One region of the Vibrio sp. 1078-1 genome, then DNA from elsewhere that is predicted to be linked to it. Evidence: predicted binding sites of a transcription regulator. Region 1 holds the regulator's gene; each other region holds the start of a gene.
The links. Region 1 encodes MetJ, which represses methionine synthesis genes. Its sites were predicted from a motif close to TTAGACNTNTANANGTCTAA; they were not measured.

Region 1 (3,705 bases):
GCAGAATAGTCAGAGCCGTTACGACCAAGTAGGATGGTTTCTCCTGCCTCGTTCTGAGCCATAAAGCCAGTAATTACCACACGTTTATGGTTATGCTGCGCGAGGATCTCTTTAATTAAAGGGTGTGAACGAGCGCGATCAACCTCTGGTTGAGTTCCCGCTTCTGCACGTAAAAACGCTCGTGCATCTTGTGCAACCGCAGGGATAGAACGTTGAGATAATAACGCGGCCAATAGGCGAGCAGACCATACTTCTCCGTGCCCCAGTACCGCGGCTTTTTGCGCATTAGTGAGTGGTGCAGTCAGCTCCGAGAGAGTACTGAACTCATCATGTAATAAAGCTAACAGCTCTTCTTTTGCTTCACTCTCCAACAAGCTTTCTATTAGCTCAGTTTGAAACTGTCTTAAGCTTTGAAGCGCTTCATGCGCAATTCGGCCATCTTTATTTAACCCTTCCAAAAACTCAATCAAGCGGTTAGTGGTTTTTCCTGCGGCTGAGACGACCACAAGATCATTTTCTGTCGAATACTCCTTGAGAATACCCACAACGCGTAAGTAGCATTCTGGGTTTGCTAAGCTACTGCCACCAAACTTATGCAGCTGACGTTGTACAGTCATTGTTATCGTCTCCTATTACTGGGTAGCTTTAGCGAACGCTTGTTCTAAATCTGTGATGAGGTCTTGTGCATCTTCCAAACCGACAGACAAACGCAATAGTTGATGAGAGACCCCAGCCTCCGCCAGCGCCTCCTCACCCATTGCACGGTGCGTCATGGATGCTGGGTGGCAAATCAAACTTTCTACACCACCTAATGATTCAGCTAATGAAAACAGTTGGAGCTCTTTCACAAACACCTTTAACTGCTCAAACGAACCAGCAAACTCAAAACTCAACATAGAGCCAAAGCCCGTTTGCTGCTTTTTAGCGATGTCATGACCTGGATGTTCCGGCAGGCTTGGATGATAGATAGTTTTAACTAACGCTTGTTTCTGTAGGTAAGCCAGTACCTGCTGTGAGCTCTCTTCATGTACTTTCATACGAGCACCAAGCGTACGAATACCTCGCAGTGTCATGTAACTATCGAAAGGTGTGCCCGTTGCACCAATACAATTGCCCCACCATGCAAGCTCTTCTGCATGCGCTTCTGTGTTGGTGATGATTACCCCACCAATTACGTCCGAATGACCGTTGATGTACTTTGTTGTGGAGTGGATAACAAAATCCGCACCTAGCTCTAAAGGTTTTTGGTACACGGGTGTCAAAAAGGTATTGTCCACCGCAACTAACGCGCCGACTTGTTTCGCTTTTTCACAAGTAGCTGCAATATCCACTACGCGAACCAGAGGGTTTGACGGAGTTTCTAGCAAAATGAGTTTTGGTTTTTGTGCCAATGCAGCATCTAAAGCCTGTTCGTCTGATTGATCGACAAACTGAACCTTAAAATCGCCTTTGTTAGCTCGGGTATTAAAAAGACGATAGGTACCACCATAACAATCGTGAGGAGCAATAATGAGATCATCTGGGCCGAGAAAAGCGGAAACCCATAAATTTAATGCCGACGTACCGCAGTTAGTAACAACCGCTCCTTTTCCAGACTCAAGTTCAGATAGCGCACTTTCCAACAGTCCGCGGTTTGGATTACCAGATCGTGTGTAATCATACTTGGGCACTTCACCAAAAGCAGGAAAACCATAGTTAGTGGAAAGATAAATAGGTGGAACGACAGCATGATATTGGCTGTCTGATTCAATACCAGTGCGTACTGCAATGGTCGCAGGTTTGCGAGTGCTCATGGGTGTATCCTTTCACGGGTAATGACTTCTAAATAGGAATGCGCTATATCTAATGAGTAACATAAAGTGATCAACACGCTTCCTTTGCTGTTATGTTCACTTTACTCGTCAAAAAATGAGACGTCAACACTTCTAGACGTCTATATGTCTTTGCTTATGGCGGTAAATGCAGCTAAAATCAGCACCTAAATTATTTTTAACCGATTACATAAATGAAGGTGTGCAATGGCTGACTGGAATGGCGAATACATTAGCCCATATGCAGAGCACGGCAAAAAAAGCGAACAAGTAAAAAAAATTACCGTCTCTATCCCGCTAAAAGTTTTAAAGGTGCTAACTGATGAGCGTACTCGCCGTCAGATCAATAACTTACGCCATGCAACCAATAGTGAATTGCTATGCGAGGCATTTTTGCACGCGTACACAGGTCAGCCACTTCCGACAGATGAAGACCTTCGTAAAGACCGTCCTGATGATATTCCAACAGAAGTAAAAGCGCTGATGACGGAAATGGGCATCGAATTTGAGTCATTCGACGAAGAATAAAAAAGCCTGATAAGAGGTTTCAGGTAATAACTCTTGCCTCGAGCCAAATGAATGACATAAAAAATGGGACGCAATAGCGTCCCATTTTTGTGTATCACATCTGAAAGATATATTACTCTGCCATGTAGTTTTCAGGCATCTCGATACGAGCTACACCTGAATTAACCGCCGCCTGAGCAACCGCTTTTGCAACACGTGGTAGCAAACGTGAATCCATTGGTTTTGGAATAATATAGTCCGCACCAAACTCTAGCTTATCAACACCGGCAGCCTTCAATACGGCTTCAGGTACAGGCTCTTTTGCTAGCTCGCGAATCGCCTCAACGGCTGCAAGTTTCATTTCATCATTGATTTCACTTGCACGCACATCAAGAGCACCACGGAAAATGAATGGGAAACACAATACGTTGTTAACTTGGTTAGGATAATCACTACGGCCAGTACCCATGATCAAGTCATCACGAACTGCGTGAGCAAGTTCCGGCTTGATTTCAGGATCCGGGTTAGAACATGCGAATACGATTGGCTTATCAGCCATCAACTTCAACGCTTCCGCTGGCAACAGGTTTGGACCAGATACACCTAGGAACAGATCTGCACCTTCAATTACGTCTTCTAGTGTGCGCTTATCTGTATTGTTCGCAAATAACTGCTTATATTCATTAAGGTCATCACGACGAGTGTGAATCACACCTTTGCGATCTAGCATGTAGATTTTTTCGCGCATTGCACCGCATTTGATCAGAAGCTCCATACACGCTACAGCGGCAGCGCCAGCGCCAAGACAAACAATTGTTGAATCTTCAAGTTTCTTACCTTGAAGTTCGATTGCATTCAGCATACCCGCTGCCGTTACAATAGCAGTACCATGTTGATCATCGTGGAATACTGGTACATCACAACGCTCAATCAGACGCTTTTCAATCTCAAAACAGTCTGGTGCTTTAATATCTTCAAGGTTGATACCGCCAAAAGTGTCTGCAATGCTCGCAACAGTATCAACAAATTCATCGATCGTGCGGTGCTTAACTTCAATATCAATAGAGTCAAGACCTGCGAAACGCTTAAACAGTAACGCTTTACCTTCCATCACTGGCTTAGATGCAAGTGGACCTAGGTTACCTAGACCTAGAATAGCGGTACCGTTAGAAATAACAGCAACCATGTTCCCTTTTGCAGTGTACTTGTACACGTTATCCGGGTTTTGTGCGATTTCACGCACTGGCTCTGCAACACCAGGGCTGTAAGCAAGGGCAAGATCACCCGCCGTTTCCGCAGGCTTTGTAAGTTCGACAGCAATCTTTCCTGGAGTTGGATAAGCATGGTAATCCAATGCTTTTTGGCGATGTTCTTCTTCTGGAGTGGC
Region 2 (3,705 bases), on a different contig from region 1:
TTTTTGCAGGCCTTTTTTCCATCGTATAGCAAGAACTTGGCTATTAGACTCCTTTTCTAAGGTCATCGCATTAAAGGGGGTCGCCGTTGCAATTTGAACGGTGCCATTTTCAAGCGCAACCGCGAGCTGACGATAATTTTTAAATACCTTTACCACCCCTTTTGCGTAACCATATTCAGTCATATTTTCAGTTACATACTGAGTAAGGGGCGTCGCTTTTTTGATTTTGCTTTGGGCTTTATTGGACACAATGCCAAATGTGAATGTTTTCTCAATATTTTCTTGTGCACTGACAACAAAAGGTGAACTCAGCAAAGTGAGTAATAACAGAGTGCAGGCAGGTTTCATCCGGCTTCAACTTCCTTCTGGTGCATGTCAGTAATATTTAGTATTTATCAATGTGCCGAAATCAATCTTAAAAACAGTATGATGTACAAATTTCGTTGTGTGCGCACTTTTTATAATGTGACTTGGTCACTTATTCCGTTCAAATAGTACCGAATTTGACGTTTATGTACAGGATGAATGTATCACCGTGAGTCTGAATTCACTGGATTCTTGGTCAAGCGCTGTATTGGCTGTGAGCTAATGCGCCTTATGTATCGCTATTTTGTACTAAGAAAATTTTTCCAATTGTTTTTGATACTTTTTCTCGAGAGCTTCATTGCCTGCTGCACGTTCAAGTTGAATCATGAGTTGCAAAGAGGGCTTCTTCACGCCATACATTTGATTGAATCTCATTAATCGAATTCTAGCTTCAGTATAATCACCGCTATCAATTTCTATTTTAGCGAGTTGCAAAATCGATTTTGGTCTATGAGGGTCATGATCGATAGCTCTAGTAAAGTAGTATCTCGCTTTGTCTTTATCTTGTGATTTTAGCGCACAAAAAGCTGCATTCTCATAGCTTGCTGGAATAAGGTAGTAATAAGGCTGCTCAATGGCTCGATTAAACATCTGATCGGCTTTTTCGAAGTCACCTCGCTTGCAAAGAAAAGTACCGTAGTTATTGAGCACATTTCCGTTTTTAGTGTGTTGGCGTAGAGAGCGTTTATACATCTGTTCGGCTTTAATATCTTCACCAACCGTTTCGTAGTAGTGAGCCATAGATAATTGCGCGCGATAGTATTGAGGTGCGTGGTTTAAGGCTTGTTGTAAGTTATCATGCGCGCGAATCATGTTACCGCCGTCTAAATAACCTAAGCCAAGTGCGATACGTGATTCTGCCATTGCCACAGGATCGGCTTTAACGACAGGGCTTCCATCTTCTTTCACCGTCACGCAACCCACGAGTGCAAACTGAGACAATAATATTAGTGCACCGAGCTTTGCTGTTTTCATTCTTTATCCCTACATCCCTGAATCTTTCTGCATGATATGAATTACTTAGCAAAAACCTATTGAGGAAAAAACACTATGCGATCAGGTTTGCAAACTGTTATGAAAAAGCCGCCATATGGCGGCTTGGTTCACATATTACATTTCGGTAATGATGAGTGCTTTGTTTGCTTATTTTGAAGCTAATCGTCTTTAGTGAAAGCATCTTCACTGAAGTGATCGAGATCGTACGGTGTTTGCTGATAAACACAGTAGTTCAGCCAGTTTAAAAAGAGGAGGTGTCCATGGCTTCTCCAGCTTGCAATTGGTGGGTTATCTGGGTTGTTGTTTGGGTAATAGTTGACAGGAATAGCGGGCTCCATACCTTCGCTTAAATCTCGGATATATTCATTATGTAAGGTGTGAGAATCATACTCAGGGTGTCCTGTGACAAAGACATTGCGTTTGTCTTTTGTGGTGGCCAAGTACACACCTGCGACATCCGATGTCGCTAAAATGTCTAAGTCAGTATGCTCTTCTAGAAAGTGAGGCGAAAAATCTGCGTAACGCGAGTGAGGAGCCAAAAACGTGTCATCAAATCCGCGTAAGATAGGGTGAAACTGATGATGGATTTGATGATGATACACGCCTGAAAGTTTTTCTTTACGCGTTTTTTTAGGTAGATCGTAGAGTAGCTTTAACCCTGCTTGCGCAGCCCAGCAAACATAAAGAGTGGATGTCACATGATCTTTTGCCCACTCCATGATGGTTTTGAGATGATCCCAATAAATGACATCTTCAAATTGCACCAAACCTAATGGAGCCCCAGTAATGATCATGCCATCGAAGTTTTTATCTCGCACCATTTCAAATTGGCGATAAAACGTGTCTAAATGTTCAGTTGGCGTATTTTTACTCGGGCGGTTATCAATGCGCAGTAATTCGACGTTAACCTGTAGTGGGCTGTTTGAGAGTAGACGCAGAAACTGAGTTTCAGTCTCTATTTTTTTTGGCATCAGATTAAGGATCAGCACTCTTAAAGGACGTATTTCCTGACTCGCTGCACGCGTTTCACTCATCACGAAGATGTTTTCTGTCCTTAATACATCGGTAGCTGGTAATTGATCTGGAATTCTAATTGGCACGACTTTCTCTCCCTAAGTATAGTCAATCTAGACGTCTATACTTCTAAAGCTAACTTAATTAAGTTTAGATGTCGATACGAAATCCGACTTTTCAATCTACTCTTTACATTATGGTAAACCGTACTCGGGGTTGTCACACAATTGTGACTAAAGCAGAGTTTCTGATGAGATAGGTTTGAAACGCAGTGTGTACTATTTGCTGGTAATTATGCGATCACGTTAATATGTGAAGGTGACTTCGTAGTAAGGAAGTCTCAAATTAATGAGCCATACTAAAAACAATCAGCTCACCATTTTGCATTAATGTGCATATTTGGAAACATCGTCAGTGGAGGACATTATGTTCGGTATTTTCAAGAGAAAGACAAAGATTCAGGGCATCGCTCAAGAAGTTCCTTGCGTGCTACTGCATTCGTTTGGTGATAAAGACATTTATACGCCGGAAGAGATTGATCAAGCTCTTCAAAAGCTGGGTTATGATAAGAGCAAGGATATCAGTCATTATCAGTATGCGTATGGAATGTTTGCCGATGAAGCCTCTTACGAGCTCCTAGAACTAACGGATGAGCTAGGTAATTATGGTCATTTCCAACGTGAAGTAGGTAAGATGCTACTCAATACACCTGAGCCGATTGATATGCATATCTACTTTGAAATTTCTCGTCAGCACCAAAACGTCAGCCTTTCACCTGGTCATCAAAAAGTAAGCGAAAGTGATGGTGTGTAAACATCGTTAGTGGTATTCCATCGTGAGATGAGTTGGGTATAATGCGCGGCCTAATTATCCGGACATGTTGTCGGTTACATTTCTGTTGAGCGTTAATGCCTTATGTTCAAAATGCTTGTCTCTATGCCACCAATGTTGGCGCTGTCGATAGCGATTGTATGTGAAGTGATTGCCACTTCTTATATTCCCAAAACAGAGCAATTTACGAAAGTAATGCCGAGCACAGTCGTTTTGATTGGTTACGGCATCGCTTTCTTCTTGCTTTCCGTCACAGTGCAAACAATGCCTGTTGGGGTTGTTTATGCCATATGGAGTGGTGCTGGGATCGTTTTGGTTGCGACGGTTGGTTACTTTGTTTACGGACAGCGTCTAGACTTACCAGCCCTAGTTGGTGTTGGGTTTATCATCGCTGGTGTGTTGATCGTAAATTTATTATCCAAAACAGTAGGGCACGAATAACGCCACTCTACTTGTTAAGTGAATAAGAAGCCGCAGCGAGAAATTGCTGCGGCTTTT
Region 3 (3,705 bases), on a different contig from region 1:
CGTTTTAGCTCATTTGGGGGCCGACTTTCGGTGGTTTGGCGATAGTTGATTTGATATTATCGCCCCCCAAAATGACTTTTGAGCGTGCATTCAACATGATTCAACAATTGCTGGTTACTTTCCCTCCGATGCTATTTGGCGCACAAGCGCTACTGACTTTGCTTCTAATCAAGGGCGATATTTGTCCTGGTCAGCGAGGACGTCTTCATAAAATGTTGCCTGCAGTAGCTGTATTGTGGCTCGCTGTTGCGTCACTTCGCATTGAAGCATTTATGATCGTGTTTGCTATTTTCTACTTCTATTCTCAGGTTCAAACCAAGAAAACGCGTGAAAAAGGGCCACTATGGGCGATGCATTTAGCGAATGGTTTGGCCTTTGCGTATGTGAGTATTCAAGTATTTGAGCAATCAAGCTGGCCAGCATCGATAGCGATGGCGCTAATGATATTTTTCCTTGGGGCGTCATTTTCTCAATTGCTGCTTACGATAGCTCGCAGCAGATTACAGGCATTTCACCGTATTTTACCAGTTACGGGCATTGTGTCTGGAATGCTATTAGTCATCGCAACGTTGTTTGCTTCTTATCAGTTAAATGAAGCCACACTAAACGCTGCGACACAGCCGATCTTGCTGTCTTTAGCTATGCTAATTTCTTCAATTATTGTGTGGTGTTGGCATATTTTTACGCATAAGAAACCAGAAAAGGTGCAACTGAGCGTTGCCTTGTTGCTAGCACTCGCGTCGATGACGAGCCTGCAAGGTTTATTCTCTCTCGCGGCTTAACCTCTATTCTAAAGACAAAGCTAGACAGCTTATATCCAAGTGCTTTCTTGGTGCTTGGGTATAAGGTGATCACGTTTTAGATCGCACTCACTTTAAATTCGCGTGATTACTACTACGCTTGTTTATATACCTTGTCGAAGAGGAGAGTCGCGATGGATTTAAGCAATGTAGGTAATCTGGACAGCACTATTTTGCTAGGTATCGTCAACGAAAAGCTACGTTTAGAGTGCGACAGTTTTGACGAGTTAGTATCAGTGTATGAGATGGATGTAGAGTCTGTAGTCGGCAAGCTTGATATGCTCGGTTATCAGTACGATCCATTGACTAACCAATTTAAAGCATATCAACGCTAAGCCTTTCATAACCCAAATCTTTTAAGCCACCTTGATTCCGTCAAGGTGGCTTTTACATTGTAGCCTCGCGGTTGCGAAAAAAGCTTGTAAGTAACGCTTTTCTTTCTCTGAGTGACGCGTTGCAGCAAACAAGCGACGCCATAAGCCTTGGCCGAAAGGTTTACTGGTAATAAGACCTTGGCGAGAAAATTCAGAAATCGCCCAATTGGGTAGTGCCGCCACCCCTAATCCAGCAGAGACCATCTGAACTAACATGAGAGTGTTGTCGGCTTGCTTCCATTTCGCAGGTTCTATTCCTGCTGGCTGAAGAAAGTGTTTTACGACGTCTAGCCTTTGTTTTTGAACAGGATAAGAGAGCATGGTTTGATCTGCGAGATCTTGCGGCTCAATAATTTCTTTTTCCGCCAATGGGTGGTTGGTTGCGGTAATTAAACGCATTTCAAAGTCGAATAGAGGCTCGTAGTGGACTTCGGATCGAGGTTGGATATCGGAAGTAATAACGAGATCGAGTTCGCCTGCCAATAGAGCTGGGAGTGGTTCAAAGCCAAAACCAGAGGAAAAGTCCAATGTTACGCTAGGCCAAGCAAGTTGGTACTCCCTAAGTGCAGGCATTAGCCATTGGAAGCAAGAGTGACATTCAATGGCCATATGTAATCGGCCATTGACGTCCTCTTTCAAGCTCGCTAAATCATTTTCTGCTCTTGCGAGTTTCGGAAGGATATCTTCTGCAAGACGCAATAGGATTTCTCCCTCTGAAGTGAACTTCACCGGACGAGTCTTTCTCAGGAACAGTTGCCCTCCAATTCGCGCCTCCAAATCTTTGATCTGATGAGACAGTGCCGACTGAGTGAGATGCAAAGCGGTCGCTGTCGCCGTTAGAGAGCCAGTGTCTCGAAGCGAAGTGAGTGTCCGCAAATGTTTTAGCTCTATCATGAATTCCTTTCATCCTTTGTTGCTCGCTATGAACAGAATAGCAATCGTGTAAATAACTTAACGACAAAAAATGGATATGTAAACGTCTAGACGTCTATTTGTTGTTTTTATTTGCGAATCATGTCGCTTCATGATGAATTTTTTTAATAAACAAGTTGAATAAATGGACGTTGTTCTAATATCAGATGAGAGCGATAGTTTAGCCATCCAGACATCTTATTGTTTACCGAAAGATGCTCTGACCCAAACAAATTGAACAAAATTGAGAAAGGAATAGGGACATGGCGACAACGACTCACATACTAGGTTATCCACGCATTGGTGAAAAAAGAGAATTAAAATTCGCTCAGGAGAAATACTGGCGAGGAGAAATTGATCAAGCTGAGCTTAAAAAGGTTGGGGCAGATCTACGCGCCAAAAACTGGCAAACACAAACGGATGCTGGTCTGAGTTTTGCCACCGCTGGCGACTTCGCTTGGTACGATCATGTACTGACGACCACGTTGCTATTGGGTCATGTGCCAAAGCGTCACGCTGATGGTTTCCCTAACCTGGATACGTTGTTTAAAGTGGGTCGCGGTCAATCTCAGGCGGGTTGCAGCTGTGCGGGCGCTGCGGCATCGGATATGACCAAATGGTTCAACACAAACTACCATTACATTGTCCCTGAGTTCAGCAAGGACGATACGTTTGAAGTAAGCTGGCCGCAACTGTTTGAAGAAGTCAACGAAGCGCTTCAAGCTGGCCACCAAGTGAAGCCTGTTTTGCTTGGCCCAGTCAGTTACCTTTACTTGGGCAAAGAGGTCGAAGAAGGGTTTGACCGCTTAACCCTGCTACCACGCTTACTTACTGCTTACCAAGCTATTTTGGCAAAGCTAGCAAGTCAAGGTGTTGAGTGGGTTCAGATTGATGAGCCAATTTTGTCACTGGAGCTAGAAAGCAAATGGGCTGATTCGTTTAAGCTAGCCTACCAAGTGATTCGAAGCGATGTAAAAGTGCTGCTAACGACGTACTTTGACTCCGTAAGCGATACGCTAGACAAAATTGTAGAGCTACCGGTGGATGGTTTGCATATCGATTTATCTGCCGTCCCTCAGCAGCTTGACGATGTGGTTGCCAAGTTACCGGAGGGGTGGGTGCTTTCTGCCGGCGTTGTGAATGGTCGTAACGTGTGGCGTTCAGATTTAAGTGCCCAACTCGAGCGTCTACAGCCAGTCAAAGAGAAACTGGGCGACAAACTTTGGGTTGCCAGTTCATGTTCTCTGCTACATAGCCCTGTTGATTTAGCACTGGAAACAGAACTGAGCGAAGAAGTAAAAAGTTGGTTTGCCTTTGCAAAACAAAAAGTGGCAGAAGTCGCCTTGCTTGGCCGAGCGCTCGATGGTGACCAAAATGCGATTCTCGCTTGTGATACCTATAGCCAGCCAATCAAAGCGCGCAAGACAGCAACACATGTGAATAAACCTCAAGTACAAGCGCGTTTAAACAACATTACCGCGTCACTTGCCGAGCGCAGCGCACCTTATGCAGAGCGTGCTGCGCATCAAGCTGAAGTATTGGGCTTGCCTTTGTTGCCAACAACGACAATCGGCTCTTTTCCTCAAACGGGTGAAATCCGGGTGCAGCGCAGCGCTTAT
Region 4 (3,705 bases), on a different contig from region 1:
CGTAGTGGATGTAGTTGCCAGAGAAGTCCTCCATTTCTAGAGACTTAGAACCAGACCACATGGTCAGGTTAGAAGGCGCTAGGTCAGCAGAACCACCCATAAACTCAGGAAGCATTTGACCAAACGCTTCTAGTGCATTTTGCGACGCTTTACGTGATGCAATGTTCGCTGGATTTGCGTGAAGATCGGCAATGATTTGGTTCGCTTTTTCTTCCCACTGTGCAGGAAGTTCGCCGTTTAGACGACGTTTAAGCTCTGCCGCTTCTGCAGGGTAAGCTGCAGCGTATGCTTCGAATTTTTCATTCCAAGCTGCTTCTTTCGCGGCGCCCGCTTCTTTTGCATCCCACTCAGCGTAAACATCTGCCGGGATCTCAAATGGGCCGTACTCCCAACCTAGGTATTCGCGAGCCGCTTGGATTTCATCGTGACCTAGTGGTGCACCGTGACAGTCGTGCGAACCAGACTTGTTAGGAGAACCGAAACCGATAATTGTTTTGGTACAGATAAGCGTAGGACGTGGGTCCGCTTTTGCTGCTTCAATTGCTGCGTTGATCGCGTCTGAGTCGTGACCATCGACTGCTGGGATTACATGCCAGCCGTACGCTTCAAAACGCTTAGGTGTATCGTCAGAGAACCAGCCTTCAACGTGACCGTCGATAGAAATGCCGTTGTCATCCCAGAACGCGATCAGTTTGCCTAGACCTAACGTCCCAGCAAGAGAGCATGCTTCATGCGAGATGCCTTCCATTAGACAGCCGTCACCCATGAACACATACGTAAAGTGGTCAACGATATCGTGACCTTCTTTGTTGAACTGTGCCGCTAGTGCTTTCTCTGCGATCGCCATACCAACAGCGTTAGTGATGCCTTGACCTAGAGGACCAGTTGTTGTCTCGATACCAGGCGCGTAGCCGTACTCTGGGTGACCTGGGGTTTTTGAGTGCAATTGACGGAAGTTTTTCAGATCGTCAATAGATAGCTCGTAACCGCTTAAGTGCAGTAGAGAGTAAATAAGCATTGACCCATGACCGTTTGACAGCACAAAGCGATCGCGGTCGGCCCACTCTGGGTTTGAAGGGTTATGGTTTAGGTGAGAGCGCCAAAGAACTTCAGCGATATCAGCCATACCCATTGGTGCGCCTGGGTGGCCTGAGTTAGCTTGTTGAACACCATCCATGCTTAGAGCACGAATTGCATTGGCAAGATGTTTACGAGACGACATGTCTGCTCCTGAGTACATTAAGCGAAACGAAAAGTAGGTCATAATTCTCTCAAAGCCCTGTTGGGTGTGCAAACGTTTTCCAGTCCAAAACCTCACAAATATTGCACCTTTCGCGCCAAATCGTTCGAAGTTCTTAAAATTATCAATAAATCAGGCAAACGTTTGGTTATAACAAAAACCAAAAAAGAGCTTGTAATTCGAGCAATCAAATTTAGAATAGACGTCTAGATGTAGATACACCTACAAAAATTAGTATTAATTTGCGCTGGAGAGTTTATCATTCCCCAGTTTTAAACCAGATATAGTGGAGCTAACATGGCTAAGCACCTGTTTACTTCTGAGTCAGTATCAGAAGGTCATCCAGATAAAATTGCAGACCAGATTTCTGATGCGGTTCTTGACGCGATTCTAGAGCAAGATCCAAAGGCTCGTGTTGCATGTGAGACTTACGTTAAAACCGGTATGGTAATGGTGGGTGGTGAAATCACGACTTCAGCATGGGTAGACATCGAAGAGTTAACTCGTGAAACCGTTCGTGAAATCGGCTACGTACATTCAGATATGGGCTTTGACGCAGATTCTTGTGCGGTACTAAACACAATCGGTAAACAGTCGCCAGATATCAACCAAGGTGTTGATAAAACTGACCCTAAAGAACAAGGTGCAGGCGACCAAGGCATCATGTTTGGTTACGCTTGTAACGAAACTGAAGTACTAATGCCAGCGCCAATTACTTACTCTCACCGTCTTGTTCAAAAGCAAGCAGAAGTTCGTAAAAACGGCACACTACCTTGGTTGCGTCCTGATGCAAAATCTCAGGTAACATTCCAATACGATCAAGGTAACATCGTTGGTATCGACGCGGTTGTTCTTTCAACTCAACACTGTGACTCAATCTCAACTTCAGACCTGCGTGAAGCGGTAATGGAAGAGATCATTAAGCCAGTGCTACCTTCTGAGTGGATCAACAAAGAAACAAACTTCTTCATTAATCCAACCGGTCGCTTCGTAATCGGCGGTCCTATGGGTGACTGTGGTCTAACTGGTCGTAAGATCATCGTAGATACCTACGGCGGCGCAGCTCGTCACGGTGGCGGTGCGTTTTCTGGTAAAGATCCATCAAAAGTTGACCGTAGTGCAGCATACGCAGCACGCTACGTAGCGAAAAACATCGTAGCCGCAGGCATGGCTGACCGTTGTGAGATCCAACTTTCTTACGCAATCGGTGTTGCTGATCCAACGTCTATCATGGTGGAAACGTTCGGTACTGAGAAAGTATCTCACGACATCATCATTGAAGCGGTTCGTCAATTCTTCGACCTACGTCCATACGGTCTACAAGAAATGCTTAACCTTCTTCAACCTATCTACAAGAAGACAGCGGCTTACGGTCACTTCGGTCGTGAAGAATTCCCGTGGGAAGCGACAGACAAAGCTGCACTTCTACGCGATTTCGCTGGCATCAAATAATCAAGCCAAGCAAGAATCAATCAAGCCCTCGCCTATGGTGGGGGCTTTTTATTTTCAGCAACTTTTATCTAGCCATTTCGGCTCATACCGCCCTGCCCCACAAAGCAGTCCTGTTTCTCCCTCATTTTTATACCGAATAAATTTTAAGCAATTATTTGTAAATTATCCCATCTCCGCCAATAGTTAAAATATTGTTAACTCCAATTTAAATAGAGACGTCGGATGCTGGCGACTGTGGAAGCAACACTTAAGTAAAGACATGAGTCAGGCATCTTTATGGCCGATACCAAACTAAGCCAATGCTCAGATGTAAACTTGAAAAAGTCGCTTCAAGTTTGACTGAACAAAAACCGCTGTCAGTTGGTATAAGCGGATAATGTGGGAATAAATCAAGGAGGAGTTATGCCTCGAACTGTTAATCCATCGGACTTCCACAACAAGCGAAAGGAAGTGCCAGACAACGAATACGCCAGAACCATACCGTGCAATACGGTCAATCTTTCTGCACCTTTTCATTGGCTCGCATTAGGTCTGCATGATTTCGTGCGAATGCCGCTTATTAGTGCTTTCTATGGCATCTGTTTTATGGCAGCAGCCATAGGCATTGTTTTGCTCGTACAGTGGCAAGGCACACACTTGGTCGTCATGCCCAGTTTGATTGTTTACATGTTAATCGGTCCGTTTCTCGCGCTCGGCTTGTATGATGCCAGTTGGGAGAGAGAGCGCGGACACAAAGCAAGCTTGTTCCATTCAATGAAAGCGATCGGTCGTAACTCAACATCTCAATGGGCGTTCGCCGTGTTACTCGCAGTGTGTATGATATTTTGGATGCGCATTGCCGCTCTACTTCATGCGCTCTACCCTTCTGTTCAAGGGGCACCTTTAAGTGAGTTTCTACCCTTCCTTGTCATCGGCTCTTTAGTTGGCTTTGTTTTGGCTTGTGTGGTGTTTAGTATTTCAGCCTTTTCTATTCCGCTCATGATGGAGCGTCGCGTAGACATGATGACCGCTGT

Region 2: the regulator MetJ is predicted to act here: its motif matches at 2,490-2,509, upstream of metA (homoserine O-acetyltransferase MetA).
Region 3: the regulator MetJ is predicted to act here: its motif matches at 2,147-2,166, upstream of metE (5-methyltetrahydropteroyltriglutamate--homocysteine S-methyltransferase).
Region 4: the regulator MetJ is predicted to act here: its motif matches at 1,439-1,458, upstream of metK (methionine adenosyltransferase).

The regions. Positions count from the first base shown of each region.
Region 1 is NZ_JAWOWM010000021.1:46,607-50,311, forward strand. Features, by position in the region: gene R7190_RS23235 (bifunctional aspartate kinase/homoserine dehydrogenase II) at 1-617, opposite strand, end outside; gene R7190_RS23240 (O-succinylhomoserine (thiol)-lyase) at 633-1,793, opposite strand; gene metJ (met regulon transcriptional regulator MetJ) at 2,019-2,339, shown strand; gene R7190_RS23250 (malic enzyme-like NAD(P)-binding protein) at 2,452-3,705, opposite strand, start outside.
Region 2 is NZ_JAWOWM010000002.1:482,427-486,131, forward strand. Features, by position in the region: gene R7190_RS06115 (phosphate/phosphite/phosphonate ABC transporter substrate-binding protein) at 1-348, opposite strand, end outside; gene pilW (type IV pilus biogenesis/stability protein PilW) at 616-1,341, opposite strand; gene metA (homoserine O-acetyltransferase MetA) at 1,521-2,462, opposite strand; gene R7190_RS06130 (hypothetical protein) at 2,803-3,189, shown strand; gene R7190_RS06135 (DMT family transporter) at 3,313-3,648, shown strand.
Region 3 is NZ_JAWOWM010000007.1:96,645-100,349, forward strand. Features, by position in the region: gene R7190_RS14920 (hypothetical protein) at 72-782, shown strand; gene R7190_RS14925 (DUF4250 domain-containing protein) at 935-1,135, shown strand; gene metR (HTH-type transcriptional regulator MetR) at 1,157-2,068, opposite strand; gene metE (5-methyltetrahydropteroyltriglutamate--homocysteine S-methyltransferase) at 2,350-3,705, shown strand, end outside.
Region 4 is NZ_JAWOWM010000013.1:17,868-21,572, reverse strand. Features, by position in the region: gene tkt (transketolase) at 1-1,222, opposite strand, end outside; gene metK (methionine adenosyltransferase) at 1,538-2,692, shown strand; gene R7190_RS19855 (DUF2189 domain-containing protein) at 3,095-3,705, shown strand, end outside.